Regions from separate parts of the Streptomyces sp. NPDC005485 genome, predicted to be linked through region 2. Evidence: riboswitches for the same ligand, from Rfam matches in the RefSeq annotation. Region 2 holds a riboswitch; the other holds the start of a gene.

Region 1 (10,561 bases), on a different contig from region 2:
GGTTCGACACCGAGGAGGTGGTCCCCGCTGATGCCGCCCAGGGACCCCGTGGGGGTCGAGAAGAGCGGGTCGATGAGGTCCTCGTGGTGCGTCTCGGGGTCCTGCCCGACCAGGTTCGTGATCACGGGCGCGAGGATCGCGATCAGGATGAGCACGAGCACGACGACACCGCCCGTGAGGGCGAGCTTGTCCCGCTTGAGGCGCTCCCAGGCGATCCGCCCGAGGGAGCGTCCTTGTACCGCCGCCTTGGTCTCGGCAGCGCTCGCGGCCGCCGCTTCCTCGGCCGCGCTCGGGGCCGCGTCCGTGGTCGGCTCGTGCAATGGTGCCGTCATCGTGGCAGGGACCCCTCTCAACCGGCGGTGGCCGGCCCACACTTGCCGCTGTAGCGGCGTGATCAGTCCGTCGTACACAGGGACGAAGCCCCTGGAGCGGGAGTCTTCAACGCCTCGGCGATCTGTTGGAAGACGTGAAGGTGAATGGATGCCTAAACGTGATGCTGTCTGCGGGGTTCCGTTATCCGGACGGCGGGTAACGCGGGTCGGACGGCGGATATTTGGCCCCTTAAGGCGCAGCGAGGTACTTAATCGGCGCGCCTATGCCATTACGGACATCTCACTCGAAGACTTCGAGGCCGCAGGTCAACTCACTGCCGGCACTCGCAGGAAAGGGTGCGCCGGGTGACCCTGCGGGGCTCAGTAGGCCCGCGGGTACCCGTATCCGCCGGCTGCCGGCGCCTGGGCCTGCGCCGGAGCGGCGTGTGCCTCGCGGTCGTAGAAGGGCCTGGCGTTGGCTCTCAGCCACATCGCCACCGGGTCGGACTCGTCGGACATCGCGACGGTCGAGACCGGCAGCCCGTCCGGCACCGCGGAGATGGACTGCTGCATCATCGCCCGCACCGAGTCGACGGCGGGCGGCGAGGTGTCGTACACATCGAGGCCGATGGCCAGGTACGGCGCCCCGTGCGCGGGCTGCACCCAGGCGCGGCGCAGCGAGCGCACCGCGGAGGTGCGGTGCGCGTTCTGCGTGAGCAGGGCGTAGAACTGCGGGATCTCGATGCCCGGCTCGGAGAGCTGGAGCGGACCGGCGGGCTGGCGCTCCAGGCCCGCGGCGATCCGGCGCAGATCCAGCCACGGGATGCCGACGCCGCCGCCGGGAGCGTGCGGATTGAGCCAGAGGCCGAACTGGTCGGGGTAGAGGGTGCGGGCGACGTCGAGTCCGTCCACGACCTCGTACGACCTGTTCCAGCCGCTGGCGGAGAGTTCCTGGGCGGAGGTGACGCACGGCGCGTACCCGTACCCGCCGACCTCCATGTTCCCGTACTGCGCGTCCGGGGATCCGGCCTGGCCGTGCCAGAGCAGCATCCAGACCTGGCCGGACGACGGGGTCGCGAGCGCGCGAAGGAGCGCCTCGTAGGCGTCGTAACGCCCGGGCGTCACCTGGCGCAGCATGTGCTCGACCTGCCCGGCCGCAGCCGTGCCCGACGCGCTCACCTTCAACCGCCCCTTCGCTCCACCATCACGACATCACAGCCGATATCGCAACCGGCGTCATCACCGGCATCACGACGAACTCGTCAACATTTCGACCGAGCCATGAAACCAGCTTAAGCGGCGATCCTGACAGCGACTTGACGCACACCGCGGGAGGTGTCCGCGCCGTTTTCCCCGCGGCCGGTGCCCCTCCCGGTGGGCGGTCAGTACCCGTGCTGGTAGAAGGGCCGCACCCGCTCGCGCATCCAGTCGCCGACCGGGTCCTGCGCCACGTCCATGAACACCATGTTCACCGGGCGGCCCACCGGCACCCGGCCCAGCGCGCGGCCCAGCGCGTCCAGCAGGAGCGTGCGGTCGGCCTCCCAGGCGGACAGTTCGACGCCGATGAACATCACCGGGTCGGAGGTCTCGATGGCGGCCAGGCAGCGGCGGGCGCTCAGCACCAGGCCGGTCGCCGCGAACTCCGCCGAGGCCGCGGCCAGGAAGTCCACCGGGTCCTCCTGCCAGTCCGGCTCGAACAGCCGCACCCGGGCGCCGCTCGCGGTGCCGTCCAGCGGGGTCCGGCCGGCTCGGCACAGTTCGGCGACCGCGAGGGGCGGCAGCGGGATGCCCACCAGGCCGTCCGGGTTCACGGCGATGCCGACCTGCGGGGGCAGCCCGCGGGCGAACTCGACGGCGGGCGCGATCGTGTACGACATGTGGCCGCCGACGACCTGGCGGAACTGTTCCTCGGAGCTGAAGACGGGCACGTACGCCTGCCCTTCGATCTCCAGCGTCGGCAGGTCGAGCGGGCCCTGGTGCGGGCCGCCGCCGTTGGGCAGCGGGATCCAGAGGAAGCTGCGGCCGAGGACCTCGACGATGCGGCCGCCTGCGGAGGGCACCCCGAGGGCCGCGGCGAGCACCTCCTCCAACTCGTTTCCGGGCCAACCGCCGTGCGGATGGGGGTGCGCCTGTGCCGGGATGTCCATCTGCCTACCGCCTGCTCCGAACCACTGTTCCGGCTGGAAAGGTTAATGGGTTCACACGAAGCCCTCCGCTGCGAAACCTCCGCCCGACCGCTCAGCCGCCGAAGTCGATCCGCCGCAGCACGTCCGCCGCGTCCTGGTCGATGAGCACCGCCGAGCCGCAGCCCTCCGGGAGGTCGCCGTTCTCGACCGAGCGCAACAGCCGGGCGGCGGCGCCACGATGACGGGCGAACGCGTACCGCGAGACACCTCGGCCGCGCTCGCGCTGGCCCTCCAGGGCGGTGTCCGGGGTGACGTCGAGCAGCAGGAGGTGCAGGGTGCCGCCGCGGCGTCGGGCCTCGCGGGCGAGCCAGCGGCGCACCCAGGCCTGCGTGCCGCAGTCGTGCACCACGGCTGCGGTGCCGGAGCGCAGCACACGGCGCAGGCCCGCGTAGTGCGCGAGGCGGACGAGGGGGCGGTAGACCGCGTACGGCAGCCGGCGGGCGATCCGCTCGTCCCAGCGGTCGCGGGTGTCCTGCGAGTCGACGCGGGCGCCCGTGACGGCACGCCGCATCAGGGTCGACTTCCCGCTGCCGGGGAGCCCGGTGACGACGACGAGGTCGGCCGCGCCGAAGCTCAGGCCGTGCGGGCTGCGTCCGGCGCGCTCGCGCAGATCACGGACGACGGCTCCCGGCCGCGCACCGCACGCCTCCCGGGCCGGAGCGCCGGGCTGATCGGGCAACGCGACACCCGAGGTCGTCGCGTACGACGTCGTCCGATACGCCGAGGTCCGGTACGCCGAGGTCCTGTTCACCGTGATCGTCCTCCCCTTGGGTCTGGAGATCCCCATCCCCGTCGAGTGTAAAGAGAAGGTAATGCGCGGTGCCTCTGTTTTCCGTCCTCTTCCTGCAACAGCCCTGCTACAGGCGGCTGTGCGGGGTACCGCTGCCGTGCCGGCCGACCGCGTGCAATGATGTGCGCGCCAACTGCATACCGGCCGCTTGAATCCGCGCGGGAGAGTTCCGGGTACGTACGTCTGCCCGGACGCCGAAGGAGCAAGTCCCTCCCTTGAATCTCTCAGGCCCCGTTACCGCGCGGGCGAGGCACATCTGAAAAGCGGGCCGCTCTCCGGCGGCCCCACCCAAGGTGCAAGTCATGTCCACCGTTTCGCGGGGTCGTGATGAACCTCTCAGGTTCCGATGACAGATGGGGAGGAACGCCTCGCCGTCTTGCCTTGCCGTCATGCCTTGGGAGCCCCACCGATGAGCAGTAACGCACCCCGTCTGACCGCGCTCGATGCCCTGCATCGCTCGCTCGGCGCGACGATGACCGACTTCGCGGGCTGGGACATGCCCCTGCGGTACGGCTCCGAGCGCGACGAGCACCTCGCCGTCCGCACGAAGGCGGGCCTCTTCGACCTCTCCCACATGGGCGAGATCACCGTCACCGGCCCCGAGGCCGCAGCGCTTCTCAACCACGCGCTGGTCGGCAACATCGCCTCGGTCGGCGTCGGCCGCGCCCGCTACACGATGATCTGCCGGGCGGACGGCGGCATCCTGGACGACCTGATCGTGTACCGGCTCCAGGAGCACGAGTACATGGTGGTCGCCAACGCCTCCAACGCGCAGGTCGTGCTGGACGCCCTGGTGGAACGTGCCGCCGGCTTCGACGCCGAGGTCCGCGACGACCGTGACGCGTACGCCCTGATCGCCGTGCAGGGCCCCGAGTCCCCCGGCGTCCTGAAGTCCCTCACCGACGCCGACCTCGACGGCCTCAAGTACTACGCCGGTCTGCCGGGCACGGTCGCCGGCGTCCCCGCCCTCATCGCCCGCACCGGCTACACCGGCGAGGACGGCTTCGAGTTGTTCGTGAAGCCCGAGCACGCCGTCGAGCTGTGGCAGGCACTGACCAAGGCCGGCGAGGGTGTCGGCCTCGTCCCCTGCGGCCTGTCCTGCCGCGACACGCTGCGCCTTGAGGCCGGCATGCCGCTGTACGGGCACGAGCTGACGACGGAGCTGACGCCGTTCGACGCCGGGCTCGGGCGGGTCGTGAAGTTCGAGAAGGAGGGCGACTTCGTGGGGCGTACGGCTCTGGAGGCCGCCGCCGAGCGCGCCGCCTCCGAGCCCCCGCGCGTTCTGGTCGGTCTGATCGCCGAGGGCCGCCGGGTCCCGCGCGCCGGGTACCAGGTCGTCGCCGACGGCCAGGTCATCGGCGAGGTCACCTCCGGCGCGCCCTCCCCCACCCTGGGCAAGCCGATCGCGATGGCGTACGTCGACGCCGCGCACGCCGCGCCGGGCACCGCCGGTGTCGGGGTCGACATCCGGGGCAGTCACGAGCCGTACGAGGTCGTGGCGCTGCCCTTCTACAAGCGCCGGAAGTAGACACTGGCCGCGGGCCCGGACCGACCCCGCGCCCCGCTTCCCGGCTCACCAGCAGCCCCTGCAGTCCCCCATTCACCAGCACTCCCCTGCGTACAGGAGAATTCAGGCCATGAACAACCCCCAGCAGCTTCGTTACAGCAAGGAGCACGAGTGGCTGTCGGTCGCCGAGGGCGGCGTCGCGACAGTCGGCATCACCGAGTTCGCGGCCAACGCGCTCGGCGATGTCGTCTACGCCCAGCTTCCGGAGGTCGGTTCCACGGTGACCGCGGGTGAGTCCTGCGGTGAGCTGGAGTCGACCAAGTCGGTGAGCGACCTGTACTCCCCGGTCAACGGCGAGATCACCGAGATCAACGAAGACGTGGTCAACGACCCGTCGCTGGTGAACTCCGCGCCCTTCGAGGGCGGCTGGCTGTTCAAGGTACGCGTCACGGACGAGCCGGACGACCTGCTCTCCGCCGACGAGTACACCGCCTTCTCCGCCGGCTGAGGATCGTAGAACCCATGTCGCTTCTGAACACACCCCTGCACGAGCTGGACCCGGACGTCGCCGCCGCCGTCGACGCCGAACTGGACCGGCAGCAGTCCACCCTCGAAATGATCGCCTCCGAGAACTTCGCTCCGGTCGCCGTCATGGAGGCCCAGGGCTCGGTCCTCACCAACAAGTACGCCGAGGGCTACCCGGGCCGTCGCTACTACGGCGGCTGCGAGCACGTCGACGTGGTCGAGCAGATCGCCATCGACCGCGTCAAGGCGCTCTTCGGCGCCGAGCACGCCAATGTGCAGCCCCACTCGGGCGCCCAGGCCAACGCCGCCGCGATGTTCGCGTTGCTCAAGCCCGGCGACACGATCATGGGCCTGAACCTCGCGCACGGCGGGCACCTGACGCACGGCATGAAGATCAACTTCTCCGGCAAGCTGTACAACGTGGTCGCCTACCACGTCGACGACGCCACCGGCCAGGTCGACATGGCCGAGGTCGAGAAGCTCGCCAAGGAGTCCAGGCCCAAGCTGATCGTGGCCGGCTGGTCCGCCTATCCGCGCCAGTTGGACTTCGCCGCGTTCCGCCGGATCGCGGACGAGGTCGGCGCCTACCTCATGGTCGACATGGCGCACTTCGCCGGTCTGGTCGCGGCGGGGCTGCACCCCAACCCCGTCCCGCACGCCCACGTCGTCACCACGACCACCCACAAGACGCTGGGCGGCCCGCGCGGTGGCGTGATCCTCTCCACCGCCGAGCTGGCGAAGAAGATCAACTCAGCGGTCTTCCCGGGTCAGCAGGGCGGTCCGCTGGAGCATGTGATCGCGGCCAAGGCGGTCTCCTTCAAGGTCGCCGCCTCGGACGAGTTCAAGGAGCGCCAGCAGCGCACCCTGGACGGCGCGCGCATCCTGGCCGAGCGTCTGGTCCAGGACGACGTGAAGGCCGTGGGCGTGGACGTCCTGTCCGGTGGCACCGACGTGCACCTGGTCCTGGTCGACCTGCGCAACAGCGAGCTCGACGGGCAGCAGGCCGAGGACCGTCTCCACGAGGTCGGCATCACGGTCAACCGGAACGCGATCCCGAACGACCCGCGTCCGCCGATGGTCACCTCGGGCCTGCGCATCGGCACGCCCGCCCTCGCCACCCGCGGCTTCACCGCCGAGGACTTCACCGAGGTCGCGGACATCATCGCCGAGGCGCTGAAGCCCGCCCACGACGCCGGGTCCCTGAAGGCCCGGGTGTCCGCTCTGGCCGACAAGCACCCGCTGTACCCCGGCCTGAAGTAGTTTCGTTCGCTTTCCGTCGTACGAGGTTTTTCTCGTTTTTCTCTCGTACCGGTATCTTTCGTACGAACGTCCGGGGCACCGCGCACACTGGAAGGTGAGCGCGGTGCCCCGCCGTATGCACTGCCCTCTGCGTCACCCCTGGCGGACAACGGCGTCCGCCGACCACACCTAGGAGTCCCCCGTGGCCATCTCGGTCTTCGACCTGTTCTCGATCGGCATCGGCCCGTCCAGCTCCCACACGGTCGGCCCGATGCGCGCGGCCCGCATGTTCGCGCGCCGCCTGCGCAACGAGGACCTTCTCGACCGGGCCACCTCGATACGCGCCGAGCTGTACGGCTCGCTGGGCGCCACCGGACACGGGCACGGCACCCCCAAGGCGGTACTGCTCGGCCTGGAGGGCGCCTCCCCGCGCACCGTGGACGTGGAGGGCGCGGACATCCGCGTGGAGGAGATCCGCACCGGCGGACGCCTGAACCTCCTCGGCACGCACGAGATCGCCTTCTCCTACGACGACGACCTGGTCCTGCACCGCCGCAAGGCGCTGCCGTACCACGCCAACGGGATGACGCTCTTCGCGTACGACACCGCCGGCGCCCTCGTGCTGGAGAAGACGTACTACTCGGTCGGCGGCGGCTTCGTGGTCGACGAGGACGCGGTGGGCGAGGACCGCATCAAGCTGGACGACACGGTCCTGAAGTACCCCTTCCGCACGGGCGACGAACTGCTGCGGCTGGCCGGGGAGACCGGCCTGTCGATCTCGGCGCTGATGCTGGAGAACGAGCGGGCGTGGCGCACCGAGGAGGAGATCCGCGAGGGGCTCCTCGACATCTGGCGTGTCATGCAGGCCTGCGTGTCCCGCGGCATGTCCCGCGAGGGCATCCTGCCGGGCGGCCTGAAGGTGCGCCGCCGCGCCGCCGTCTCGGCCCGCCAGCTGCGCGCCGAGGGCGACCCGCTGGCGCACGCCATGGAGTGGATCACGCTCTACGCGATGGCCGTGAACGAGGAGAACGCCGCGGGCGGGCGAGTGGTGACAGCCCCCACGAACGGCGCCGCGGGCATCATCCCCGCGGTCCTGCACTACTACATGAACTTCGTGCCCGGCGCGGACGAGGACGGCGTCGTCCGGTTCATGCTCGCCGCCGGAGCCATCGGCATGCTCTTCAAGGAGAACGCCTCCATCTCCGGCGCCGAGGTCGGCTGCCAGGGCGAGGTCGGTTCGGCCTGCTCGATGGCGGCGGGCGCGCTCGCCGAGGTCCTCGGCGGCTCCCCCGAGCAGGTCGAGAACGCGGCCGAGATCGGCATGGAGCACAACCTCGGCCTCACCTGCGACCCGGTCGGCGGCCTGGTGCAGATCCCCTGCATCGAGCGCAACGGCATGGCCGCGGTCAAGGCCGTCACCGCCGCCCGCATGGCCATGCGCGGCGACGGCTCCCACAAGGTCTCCCTCGACAAGGTCATCAAGACCATGAAGGAGACGGGCGCGGACATGTCCGTCAAGTACAAGGAGACGGCCCGGGGCGGGCTCGCGGTGAACATCATCGAGTGCTAGCCGCAGGGGCCCGGCGCACCGGGCCAGGACCGCGCAAGGCTGACTTGCCCTATCCCCGCAGGGCGCGCACGCTGGGACTGTGAGTGACATCACGGGTGCGAATTGAGAAAGTATGACCGCTTCTGATCAGGGTTCCGGTCACTACGGGTGGTCGCCCGATGCCGTCACGGCCACCGTCGGCCCGGGAGGCATCGTCACGGGCTGGAGCGAGGGTGCCCGGCGGCTGCTGGGCTACCGCGCCGCGGAGGTCGTGGGGCATGCCGCGGCCGAGCTGCTCGCCACGCGCGAGTCCTCCGAGACGGCCGGGCTCGCCCTGATCGACTCGCAGGAATGGAGCGGCACCGCCGCACTCCTTCATCGGGACGGCCACCGCGTCGACGTCACTCTGCATGCCCATCCCTCGCTGGACGGCGACGGCAAGCCCCAGGGTTTCGTAGTGACCGCCACGTCGGACACCGCCGGGTCGGGACCCGACAGGAAGATGATGGAGTGGGCGTTCGCCCAGGCCTCGATCGCCCTGTCCACCTACGCCACCGGTTCGCGTGCCTGGCAGCTGAACGCGGTCGCCTCGGGCAGCGAGCCGGCGCGGAAGGGCGCACCGCGCACGTCGCCGTACCCCGACCTCCTGGACGGGGGCCACACCGACGAGGGGTTCCTGCGGCGCGTCCGGCGGGTGGCCGAGGAGGCCAGGCCGATGCGCTACGAGCACCTCACTCCGGCTCCGCCCGACGCCCGCGGGCACGCCTGGATCATCGAGATGTGGCCCGTCAGGGATCCCTCCACCGGCCAGGTGTGCGGAGTCGGCACCGCGACCTTCGACAGCAGCGAACAGCACCGGGCCCGGCAGCGGCTGGCCCTGCTGAACGAGGCCGGCACCCGTATCGGCACGACTCTGAACGTGACCCGCACCGCGCAGGAACTCGCCGATCTGGCCGTCCCCCGGCTCGCCGACTTCGTCAGCGTGGACCTGCTCGACTCCGTGACCCGTGGGGAGGAGCCGGTGCCGGGGCCGGTCGACGCCACCGTGATGCTTCGGCGGGTGGCGCACCAGTCCCGCGCCGCGGGCGTACCCGAGGCGAGCGTCGGTCTCGGGAAGATCGACGCCTATCCCGCGTTCTCCCCGCCCGCCCGCTGCCTGGCCACCGGCCGCCCGGTGCTCAGCGGGACGGACGATCCCGACTTCGGGCGGTGGGTCGCCCTGGACGAGGCCCGCAGCAGCAGCGTTCGGACGCACGGGTTCCACTCGCTCATGGCGGTCCCGCTGCAGGCCCGCGGGATCACGCTCGGGGTGGCGGTCTTCACCCGGAGCACCACCTCGGCCCCCTTCGCGCAGGACGATCTGATCCTCGCCGAGGAACTGGCGGGCAGGGCGGCCGTAGGTGTGGACAACGCGCGCCGCTACACCCGGGAGCGCACCAACGCGCTCACCCTCCAGCGCAGTCTGCTGCCGCGTGAGCTGCCCGAGCAGACGGCCGTCGAGGTCGCGTACCGCTATCTGCCGGCCGGCTCGGGGGCCGGTGTGGGCGGCGACTGGTTCGACGTGGTTCCGCTGTCCGGCACCCGGGTCGCCCTGGTCGTCGGGGACGTGGTCGGCCATGGCATCCAGGCATGCGCCACCATGGGGCGGCTCCGTACCGCGGTGCGCACCCTCGCCGACGTCGACCTGCCCCCGGACGAACTCCTCACCCACCTCGACGACCTGGTCACGCACCTCTCCTCGGACAAGGACGACGCCGCCCCGAACGAGCCGTATGCCGTCACGGGTGAGATCGGCGCCACCTGCCTGTACGCCGTCTACGACCCGGTCGCCCGCGTCTGCACCCTCGCCAGCGCCGGCCATGTGCCACCCGTGCTGGTCCTCCCCGACGGCACGGTCAGCGTCGTACGACTCAACCCGGGGCCGCTGCTGGGCGTCGGGGGTCTGCCCTTCGAGGCCACCGAGCTGGAGCTGCCCGAGGGCAGTCTGCTCGCCTTCTGCACCGACGGTCTGATCGAGGCGCGCGACCATGACATCGGCCTCGGCCTCGACCGGCTGTGCGCGGTGCTGGCCTCCCCGGTCCCCTCGTTGGAGGTCACCTGCGACGCCGTACTCGAGTCGCTGCTGCCCGAGAGCCCCGACGACGACGTGGCCCTGCTCCTCGCGCGCACCCGTGCCCTGCACACCGACCAGGTCGCCGCCTGGGCCCTGCCCTCCGACCCCGCGATCGTCGCCGACGCCCGGGCGCAGGCCGCCCGCCAGCTCGCCGTCTGGGGACTTGAGGAGGCGGCGTTCGTCACCGAACTGGTGGTGAGCGAGCTGGTCACCAACGCCATCCGGTACGGAAGCGTGCCCATCGGCCTGCGGCTGATCCGGGACCGGACGCTGATCTGCGAGGTCTCCGACGCCAGCAGCACCGCCCCCCATCTGCGCCGCGCCCGCACCTACGACGAGGG
Region 2 (10,561 bases):
GCCCCGCACCGCCCCATGGGCATCGACCAGGTGATGACGGCCGCCTGAGCGGCAGCGCACGACGGGCGGCCTGGCCGCCCGGACATGAGAGGGGCCGGCCCGGAGTAACACCCTCCGAACCGGCCCCGACGCATGTCCGAGGTCGACTACTCCTCGTGAGCGCCCGCGTCCTGCGCGGTGATCAGTCCTCGTACGCGTCCAGCGGCGGGCAGGAGCAGACCAGGTTCCGGTCGCCGTAGGCCTGGTCGATGCGGCGCACCGGCGGCCAGTACTTGTCCGCGGCCGAGACACCGGCCGGGAAGACGGCCTCCTCGCGGGTGTACGCGTGCTCCCACTCCCCGCCGAGCGCGGCAGCGGTGTGCGGCGCGTTGCGCAGCGGGTTGTCGTCCGCGGGCCATTCACCGGAGCCGACCTTCTCGACCTCCCCGCGAATCGCGATCATCGCCTCGCAGAAACGGTCCAGCTCGATCAGGTCCTCGGACTCGGTGGGCTCGATCATCAGCGTGCCGGCCACCGGGAAGGACATCGTCGGCGCGTGGAAGCCGTAGTCGATCAGGCGCTTGGCGATGTCGTCGACGCTGACACCGGTCGACTTGCTCAGCGGGCGCAGGTCGATGATGCACTCGTGGGCGACGAGCCCGCCGGGGCCGGTGTACAGCACCGGGTAGTGCGGCTCCAGGCGCTTGGCGATGTAGTTCGCGGACAGCACGGCCACCTGCGTGGCGCGCTTGAGACCTTCGCCGCCCATCAGCCGGACGTACGCCCAGGAGATCGGCAGGATGCCCGCGGAGCCCCAGGGCGCGGCCGAGATCGGGCCGACGCCCGTCTCCGGACCGGCGGCGGGCTGCAGCGGGTGGTTCGGCAGATACGGCGCCAGGTGCGCGCGCACACCGACCGGGCCGACGCCCGGGCCGCCGCCGCCGTGCGGGATGCAGAACGTCTTGTGCAGGTTCAGGTGCGAGACGTCGCCGCCGAAGTGACCCGGCTTGGCAAGGCCCACCAGGGCGTTGAGGTTGGCCCCGTCGACGTACACCTGGCCGCCGGCCTCATGCACCTGGGCGCAGATGTCGGCGACGTGCTCCTCGAACACTCCGTGCGTCGAGGGATACGTGATCATCAGCACCGACAGCTCGTCGCGGTACTGCTCGATCTTGGCGCGCAGGTCCTCGACGTCGATCTCGCCGTCCTCGGCGGTCTTCACGACGACGACCTTCATGCCGGCCATCACGGCGCTCGCGGCGTTGGTGCCGTGCGCGGAGGACGGGATGAGGCAGACGGTGCGCTGCTCGTCACCGTTGGCGCGGTGATAGCCGCGCACGGCGAGCAGCCCGGCCAGCTCGCCCTGCGAGCCCGCGTTCGGCTGGAGCGAGACCTTGTCGTAGCCCGTGACCTCGGCGAGCTGATCCTCCAGCTCGTGGATGAGCGTGAGGTAGCCCTGCGCCTGCTCGGCCGGCGCGAAGGGGTGCAGCTGGCCGAACTCGGGCCAGGTGACCGGCTCCATCTCGGTGGTCGCGTTGAGCTTCATGGTGCAGGAGCCCAGCGGGATCATGCCGCGGTCCAGCGCGTAGTCGCGGTCGGACAGCTTGCGCAGGTAGCGCAGCATCGCCGTCTCGGAGCGGTACTGGTGGAACACCGGGTGAGTGAGGTACTCGTCGGTGCGCAGCCGGTCGGCCGGCAGCGTGTCCTCGGTCGCAGCGTCCAGGGCCTCGATGTCGCCCTCGACGCCGAACGCGCTCCAGACGGCGTCCAGCTGGGCCCGCGTGGTGGTCTCGTCGCAGGACATCGAGACCTGGTCGGCGTCGACGAGGTGGAGGTTCACACCGTTGTCGCGCGCGGCGGCGGCGACCTCGGCGGCGCGGCCCGGCACCCGCACGGTCAGCGTGTCGAAGTAGGAGCCGTGCACGACCTCGACGCCGCCCGCCTTCAGACCCCCGGCGAGGATCGTGGCGTAGCGGTGGGTGCGCCGGGCGATCGCCCTGAGCCCCTGCGGCCCGTGGTAGACGGCGTACATGCCGGCCATCACGGCGAGCAGCACCTGAGCCGTACAGATGTTGCTGGTGGCCTTCTCCCGGCGGATGTGCTGCTCCCGCGTCTGCAGGGCGAGCCGGTACGCCTTGTGGCCGTCGGCGTCGACGGAGACACCCACGAGCCGCCCGGGCAGGCTGCGCGCGAACTTCTCGCGCACCGCCATGTAACCGGCGTGCGGGCCGCCGAAGCCCATCGGGACACCGAAGCGCTGCGTCGTGCCGACGGCGATGTCGGCGTCCAGCTCACCGGGCGAGGTGAGCAGCGTGAGGGCGAGCAGGTCGGCCGCGACGGTGACGACCGCGCCGAGCTCGTGCGCCTGGTCGATGACCGGCTTGATGTCACGTACGGCACCGGAGGCGCCCGGGTACTGGAGCAGCACGCCGTTGATGTCGCGCTCGGCCAGCTCGGCGGGGATGCCGCCGCTCAGGTCGGCGACGACGACCTCGACACCGGTGGGCTCGGCGCGCGTCTGGATCACGGCGACGGTCTGCGGCAGGGTGTCCGCGTCGACGAGGAAGAGGCCCTTCTTGTTCTTGCCCATCCGTCGCGACAGGGCCACGGCCTCGGCGGCAGCGGTGCCCTCGTCGAGCAGCGAGGCGCCCGACGTCGGCAGTCCGGTCAGCTCGGCGACGACGGTCTGGAAGTTCAGCAGCGCCTCCAGGCGGCCCTGCGAGATCTCCGGCTGGTACGGCGTGTACGCGGTGTACCAGGCCGGATTCTCCATCACGTTGCGCAGGATCACCGGAGGCGTGAAGGTGCCGTAGTACCCGAGGCCGATCATCGAACCGAGGACCTGGTTGCGGTCGGCGAGGGAGCGCAGCTCGGCGAGGACCTCGGCCTCGGTGCGGGCACCGGGAAGGCCGAGCGCGTCGGCGTTCTGGATGACGTCCGGTACCGCGGTGGCCGTCAGCTCGTCGAGCGAGCCGTATCCCACCTGCGCGAGCATCTTGGCCCGGGCCTCGTGGTCGGGGCCGATGTGGCGCTGCTCGAAGGGGATGCCCTGTTCGAGCTCGGAGAGCGGAATGCGACTGGCGGTCATTACGGAGGCCTCCTGGTCGATACGACCTTCGAGGGGCACCACGGCACGGGTACCCCGACGGCCTCCCCCTCTGTCATCTCAACCTGAGAGCTTCACCGGACCGTCCACTGTGCTCGACGCTCCGGCTTTCACCGTCGGTGAGAGCGGGAGCCGTTGACACCCGCTCTGCTTTCCAGAGTGACCTCGTCCGTGCGGTACGTGGGCCTGAGAGATTCCGGGGAGGATTTGCTCCTTCGGCGTCTCCGATGATGTCTGGAGACTCTCCCGCACGGGGTCAGCAGCCGGTGCCAGCCTACCAGCGGGGACAACGCACGAGCCTTCGAGTGGCCACCTCGCCCAATGTGCTCTTTTGTAGTGCTTACGGATGACTTGCGACCAAGTGGAGGGCCCGTGCAGACCGACATCGATCCGCGCAACCTGATCGGCCGCAAGGCACTCGACCGCAACGGCACCAGGATCGGCACCATCGACGAGGTCTACCTCGACGACGCGACCGGCGTTCCTGAGTGGGCGGCCATACGCACCGGCCTGTTCAGCAGGGACGCCTTCGTGCCCCTGGAGCCCAGCGAGCTCGTCGAGGGCACCCTCCGGGTCCCCTTCGAGCGAGCCCTGATCAAGGACGCTCCCGACTTCGGCGTCGGCCGCCATCTCTCACCGGAGCAGGAGATCCAGCTCTACCACCACTACGGACTCGACGTGGCCTCCCCGCCCCCGTTTCCACCGGACCTCGACTTCGGCCGGCTCGCGGGCACCGAAGAGACCTGAGATCCCGCCTCCGCAGTCGCGGGCCCGGGCTCCTCGGGTCTTCGCGCCACCAACGGCAGCGGGTCCGCCGGCTCCAGATCCGGGTCGTCGGTCCGGAACGTCCGCACGCGCCCGGGCTCGGAGTACGGCGTCTCGAACCGCACCGTGACCCGCCCGAGCCCGCTGCCCTGCACCCAGCCGTGCCCGTACCCGGCATGCCGTACGTCGTGCCCCGCGGGCCAGCGCCGCTCGGCGACCGGCACCTGCTCCACCGCGGCCTCCTCCGCTGGCTCCTCCTCGGGATGCTCCTGCGCCGCCCGCTCCCCCGCTGCGGCCTGCGCCTGCGCGAAGAGGTCCTCCTGCGTGTAGTCGGCAAGCCCCGACACCCCGACGCCCAGCAACCGCACACCGCCCGTGGTGTCCACGGCCTCCAGCAGCCGCGCAGCCGCCTCCCGGACCACCGCCGTGTCGTCCGTGGGCCCGCGCAGCGTCTCCGAGCGGGTCAGCGTCGAGAAGTCGTACCGCCGCACCTTCAGGACGATCGTCCGCCCCGACAGGCCCGCGCCGCGCAGCCGCTGCACACATCGGTCGGCGAGCCGCTGCACCTCCAGGCCGACCCGGACCCGGTCGTGGATGTCCACGTCGTACGTGTCCTCGACCGAGACCGACTTCGTCTCCCGCTCGGCCACCACGGGGCGCTCGTCGTGCGCCAGCGCCATGGCGTACAGCGCGTGCCCGTGAGCCTTGCCCAGCAGCCGTACGAGCTCGTCCTCGCCCGCTTCGGCGATCTCCTCGACCGTGCCGATCCCGGCCCGCCGCAGATGGTCCCCGGTCGCCGGACCGACGCCCGGCAGGGTGCGCACCGACATCGGCCCCAGCAGCGCCCGCTCGGTGCCCGGCTCTATCACGACGAGCCCGTCGGGCTTCGCCTGTTCCGAGGCGATCTTCGCAAGCATCTTCGAGGCGGCCAGTCCCACCGATCCCGTCAGCCCCGTCACAGCCCGGATGTCCGCGCGCAGCTTCGCCCCGGTCAAACGCGCCGACCGCTCGTCCCAGGCCGTCCCCCCGGCCTCCAGGTCCACGAACGCCTCGTCCAGGCTGAGCGGCTCCACCAGCGGCGACAGCGCCCCCAGCAGCCCCATCACCTGCTCGCTGACCTCGCGATAGAGCCCGAAGCGCGGCACCAGGTACGCGGCGTTCGGCGCGAGCCTGCGTGCCTGCGCCATGGGCATCGCCGAATGCACCCCGAAAACCCGTGCCTCGTACGAGCAGGTGGCGACCACACCGCGCGGCCCGAGCCCGCCCACCACAACCGCTTTCCCGCGCAGGCTCGGCTTGGCTGCCTGCTCTGCCGAGGCGAAGAAGGCATCCATGTCGAGATGCAGGATCGTGGGCGTGGTTCTCACATCTCCGATGCTGCCCTACGCCACTGACAATGCCCCGGCACGCCGGGGCATCATCCCGCACAACCTGCTGATCCCGGACGTCAGGACACTCCGCTGATCCCGTTCCCTGCCGATGCCGGCTGTCAGACGTATCAGACCGCGCGATTGCGGCGCCGCGCCAGTTCGTCCGCCGGATTGGGCCCGACCAGCGTCTCGCCGGTGTCCACACGCTCCCCGTGCAGCTGTGAGAGTGCGCTCTCCACGTCCCGCCACACCACGCCCACGGCGATCCCGAAGATGCCCTGGCCGCCCTGGAGCAGCGCGTGGACCTCGTCCGGCGAGGTGCACTCGTAGACGGTCGCGCCGTCGCTCATCAGCGTCATCCGCTCCAGATCCCGGAAGCCGCGCTCCCTGAGGTGCTGGACGGTCGTGCGGATGTTCTGCAGCGAAACCCCGGTGTCGAGAAAGCGCTTCACGATCTTCAGGACGACGACGTCCCGGAAGCTGTACAGACGCTGCGTCCCCGACCCGTAGGCGGGCCGCACGCTGGGCTCGACGAGACCTGTTCTGGCCCAGTAGTCCAGCTGCCGATAGGTGATGCCCGCGGCAGCACACGCCGTGGGACCGCGGTACCCGATCTCCTCGGAAACGGCCCCTCCCTCGCCGGACACTGCCGTCGGCCGCTGCGGAACATGACCGGCCGCGCTGCCGTGAAGCGGGTACGGGCCGCTCTCCCCCAGACTGCGTCCGGGGGCACCCCCAGCCGTACCGTCGCCGCTGCTTCTCACGCCGACCTCCGTCCTTGACCTGCCCTCTCGACGGTAGGCAGTCACCAGGGGCGCGTCAACGATCGCCACACTCGGCACGCCGAGTGATAATCACCCTAGGAGTGGTTTCCCGTGCTCCACCGCGGGGAAAGGCTAGCCGAATGCTCTGACGACGGACGGCAGCACGCCACACTGGCCGCAGGCAATTGCCAATCCGGCCGCCTGTCGCCCGGCGGCCTCACTGGCTGTTGGTCCCGAAGTCCTCGGGCGAGATCTGGTCGAGGAACTCGCGGAACTTCTCCACTTCGTCCTCCTGCTCGTCCGGGATCGCGATGCCGGCGTCATCGAGCACTCCGTCACTGCCGTAGATCGGCGTGCCGGTGCGCAGCGCCAACGCTATGGCGTCGGACGGCCGGGCGCTCACTTCCACCCCGCTCGCGAACACCAGCTCCGCGTAGAAGACGCCCTCACGCAGATCGGTGATGCGTACTTCCGTGAGTTCCTGACCGACGGCTTCCAGCACGTCCTTGAACAGGTCGTGGGTCAGCGGTCGCGCGGGGGCCATGCCCTGCTGTGCGAAGGCGATCGCCGTCGCCTCCCCCGGCCCGATCCAGATGGGGAGGTAGCGGTCGCCTCCCACTTCACGCAGGAGCACGATCGGTTGGTTGGAGGGCATTTCGACCCGGACACCTACGACATCGAGCTCGTTCACACAGCAACCCTAGGCCGTGCCCGGGATGTTTGGGTAGTCGGGCACAGAACGGGTGGACGATCCGGCCGTCGGCCGGCACTCCGGTTCAGGGCAGCCGTACGCCGAGCGCGGTCTGCACCAGCGCGGCGTGCAGCTTCACCGCGAGGCCCGCCAGTTCCTTCGTCCGGGCCTCCGCGTGCGCCCTGGTCTGCGGATTGCGGTGGCGCCGCAGTGGGGCCACCACCTGGTCGACAAGGCCCGCCTCGCGGTCGGCCGCCGCCTTCATGACCCGCAGATGCCTCGGCTCGATCCCGAACCGCCCCAACTCGACGACGAGCGAGGCGACCGTCACCGCCTCGGCGTCGTAGGCCCCGTCCGGCAGCGGTGCGACGAGCCCGTACGACTCCCACTCCTCGAGCTGCTGCTCCTCGATCTCGGCGGCGGCGAGCAGCTCGGCCCGCCCCACCCGCGCGACGGTGGGCGTCTCGGCCTCACCGAAGAGGTCGACAGCGGGCTCCGCGTCGCCGGAGTCGCGCTGGCGCCCCAGGGACGGCAGGCGCACCTGCTCACCGCGTTCCAGGGCGTCGAGATGCTCGCGGATCACCTTCAGCGGCAGATAGTGATCCCGCTGCATCCTCAGGACGTGGCCCAGCCGCTCGACGTCGGCGGCACTGAACTTGCGATACCCCGAAGGGGTTCGCTGCGGCTCGATGAGCCCCTCCGACTCCAGGAAGCGGATCTTGGAGATGGTGACTTCGGGGAACTCGTCGCGCAGCGCATTGAGCACCGTGCCGATGCTCATCAGCCCACTGTCCGCGGCGGCGGTGCCGCTACCCGCACCGCCGCTCGGTGTTTGAAGCATGGACCTTCCTGGGGATCCCTCCGGACCGGGTCCGGAGGACGGTCAGATGCCCCGCTGGCTCGCGTAGAAGACCAGCCGGTACTTGCCGATCTGCACCTCGTCGCCGTTGGACAGCGCGACCGAGTCGATCCGCTCCCGGTTGACGTACGTACCGTTGAGGCTGCCTACGTCGGCCACCGTGAACGCCCCGTCCGGACCGCGACGGAACTCCACATGGCGACGCGACACCGTCACGTCGTCCAGGAAGATGTCGCTCTGCGGATGACGCCCCGCCGTGGTCAGCTCGCCGTCCAGCAGGAAGCGGCTGCCCGAGTTCGGACCGCGACGCACCACCAGCAGCGCCGAGCCGAGCGGCAGCGCGTCTACGGCCGCCTGCGCCTCCGGAGAGAGCGCCGGCGACGCCGTCTGCCCCGTCACCTCGGCGTCGTAGGCCTCAAGACCGGAGATGGAGATCGTGGACGTCGTCTCGGACGGACGCTCGGCGGCCACTCCGGGCCGCAGCGGCGCACCACAGTTGGAGCAGAACCGGCTGTTCTCCGCGTTGCGGTTCCCGCACCTCGTACACACCAGGGCCGACATGGACGGATCCTCCTGCCGCGGCTGCCCTCCAGGGGCATGGGACGCATACGGATCGGAGGCAAACCCTCCACCCGTACTTGAGGTTGACGGTTCCCCGAAACCTATGCGGCCGGACTGGGCAGGGTCAACAGACGGCGCGCCCTGACCACCGGAAATGTCACCACCCGGGCCGGATACCTGGTCCCGGAACAGCGGACGCTCACCGCTCTGGCCCTCTTCACCGGGGCGCGGTGCGCGATGACGGGCGGACGCGTTGTCATTGCCCTCTCGCGCGCTCTTGCCGAACAACTTCGCAAACAACTTCACGGGCGATTCCCCTTGACCGAAACAGACCCGCCCGTGGGGCAGGACGAACCCTGACTGCACTCACCGCCGGTCGACCCGGACATCTTCACAACGTCCGTGTCCACCAGACAGTTTCCACCACGCACCACCCATTCGGTGCGCCGACCCCCCGCAACCTCATGCCCGGGCCCGACAACCCCCATGCACCGCCGGTTCACCGGGAGGACGACCGAGCGTAGTCAGGCCGCTTCGCCGGTCGCAAGGCGTCCACGACGATCTTCGTCGAGCGGTCCACCGTGACGGTGGCCTGCTCCTTCTCCAGCGTCTGCACCACACCTCCGGGGATGTTCAGCGCCGGTTCGAGATCCTGCGGTTTGCCGATGACCTTGAAACGATAGGGCTGGGTGATCTTGTTCCCGTCGACCTTGACTGCCTTGTCGGCGTCCGTCAGATAGGTGCCGGCGACGACGCGTACGCCGTTCACCTGGATCGCCTCCGCACCGGCCGCGCGCAGCTCCTGGATCGCGTCGAGCAGCATGTCCGCTTCGACCGTTCCCTTCGTGTCGTTGATCGTCAACGTGATGCCGGGCCCCTGCGCCGCCACCGTGCCCGCCAGAATGCCGAGTTGCTTCTCCTTCTCGACCGTCTGCTTGCGAGCCTCCTCGGCCTGGTCCGAGCTGGTCTCCAGCTCGGTGCGCTGGTCCTCCAGACCCTGCTTCTCGTCCTCAAGACGCTGCGTACGGTTGTCGAGTTCATCGAGAATGCGTACGAGATCTTCCTGACGTGCTCCACGCAGGGCGCTTCCACTGTCGCTGTTGGACGCGACCTGGATGGCCAGACCGAAGCCGAGGCCGAACAGCAGCACCGCGACGATGAGTTGGGCGCGGCTCATGCGTGGCGGCCAGATCCCCTGCACGAGCCGCTGACGGCCGGTCAGCGACGGCTCCGGGGCCTTCTCGTCCCGCTCGGCCTGCGCGACCTCGGGGGCCGGGACCTCCTCGGGCAGTTCCTCGCGCAGCCGGTTCTTCGGGGTCTCGTCGTCGTTGCTCATCGGCCTCACGCCCGGAAGACGTGCCGACGGATCGCCGCGGCGTTGGAGAAGATCCGGATACCGAGGACCACCACGACACCCGTGGACAGCTGGGCGCCGACACCCAACTTGTCGCCCAGGAAGACGATCAACGCGGCCACGACCACGTTCGACAGGAACGACACCACGAAGACCTTGTCGTCGAAGATGCCGTCGAGCATGGCACGCAGGCCACCGAACACGGCGTCGAGCGCCGCCACGACGGCGATCGGAAGGTAAGGCTCGACGACCGCCGGAACCTCGGGCCGGACCAACAGTCCAGCCACGACTCCCACGACGAGGCCCAGTACGGCGATCACGATGTGCCCTTCTCTGTGCTCGGCTGTGCTGTACGTACGATCACACTCGGTGCGGCGGGCAGCCGGACGTCACTCTCCACGGAGATGCTGGTCCGGATGCCGTAGTTCTCCTGCAGCGCATGCAGATACTGTCCGTCGGCGCTGTTCTGGAACTTCGTGCTCAGCCGTTTGCCGTCCCCCACCGCGAGCACGGTGTACGGCGGCACCAGTGGCTTGTTGTCGACCAGTATGGCGTCGCCCGCGGCCCGGATCGCCGACAGTGCCGTCAGCCGCTGCCCGTTGATCGCGACGGCCTCGGCGCCCGATTCCCAGAGCCCGTTGACGACGCGCTGCATGTCGCGGTCGCGGACCCGTCCGGTGTCGGAGAACCCGGAGGTCTCACGCGGATCGCCGTCACCGCCGGTGCTGGCTTCCTTGGCGTCGTTCACGACAAGCTTTACGCCGGGGCCGTGCACCTCCGTGGCACCCGACAGGATGTCCACCACATCGGTCTGGCCCCCGCCGTCCTTCTTCAACGCCTCGCGCTGGCGCGCGCTCACGTCGTCGCGCAGGGTGTCGACACTGCTCTCGAGCTTGTCCGCCGCGTCCGTCTCCCGCTCGATGCGGTCGATGAGCTCCTCGCGCTCCTTGGCGACCACAGGGGCCGCTATCCGCGCGTTCGCCGCTCCCACGGTCACCACGAGAGCCGCCAGTACGAGACCGACGGCCAGACCGAGCTTCGCCCGTACCGTCTTGGGCATGCCCCCGGCGCCTTCGGCCTGCTTCCGGGCCGCTGCTTCGGCGTATCCGTCG

The links. Region 2 has a riboswitch for glycine ahead of gcvP (aminomethyl-transferring glycine dehydrogenase). Riboswitches for the same ligand answer to the same signal wherever they lie in the genome.
Region 1: another riboswitch for glycine. It lies ahead of gcvT (glycine cleavage system aminomethyltransferase GcvT); the one in region 2 lies ahead of gcvP (aminomethyl-transferring glycine dehydrogenase).

The regions. Positions count from the first base shown of each region.
Region 1 covers NZ_JBEXDZ010000010.1:45,537-56,097, forward strand. The annotation lists gene ABZS97_RS06015 (ABC transporter permease) at 1-332, opposite strand, end outside; gene ABZS97_RS06020 (enhanced serine sensitivity protein SseB C-terminal domain-containing protein) at 693-1,490, opposite strand; gene ABZS97_RS06025 (enhanced serine sensitivity protein SseB) at 1,694-2,458, opposite strand; gene ABZS97_RS06030 (AAA family ATPase) at 2,550-3,284, opposite strand; glycine riboswitch at 3,437-3,537, shown strand; gene gcvT (glycine cleavage system aminomethyltransferase GcvT) at 3,697-4,815, shown strand; gene gcvH (glycine cleavage system protein GcvH) at 4,925-5,302, shown strand; gene glyA (serine hydroxymethyltransferase) at 5,317-6,579, shown strand; gene ABZS97_RS06050 (L-serine ammonia-lyase) at 6,761-8,128, shown strand; gene ABZS97_RS06055 (SpoIIE family protein phosphatase) at 8,241-10,561, shown strand, end outside.
Region 2 covers NZ_JBEXDZ010000209.1:3,667-14,227, reverse strand. The annotation lists gene ABZS97_RS39950 (DUF5999 family protein) at 1-48, shown strand, start outside; gene gcvP (aminomethyl-transferring glycine dehydrogenase) at 182-3,067, opposite strand; glycine riboswitch at 3,250-3,344, opposite strand; gene ABZS97_RS39940 (PRC-barrel domain-containing protein) at 3,458-3,832, shown strand; gene ABZS97_RS39935 (DNA polymerase IV) at 3,751-5,217, opposite strand; gene ABZS97_RS39930 (MerR family transcriptional regulator) at 5,349-5,984, opposite strand; gene ABZS97_RS39925 (bifunctional nuclease family protein) at 6,202-6,675, opposite strand; gene ABZS97_RS39920 (MerR family transcriptional regulator) at 6,761-7,516, opposite strand; gene ABZS97_RS39915 (FHA domain-containing protein) at 7,559-8,095, opposite strand; gene ABZS97_RS39910 (DUF881 domain-containing protein) at 8,595-9,431, opposite strand; gene ABZS97_RS39905 (small basic family protein) at 9,437-9,769, opposite strand; gene ABZS97_RS39900 (DUF881 domain-containing protein) at 9,766-10,561, opposite strand, start outside.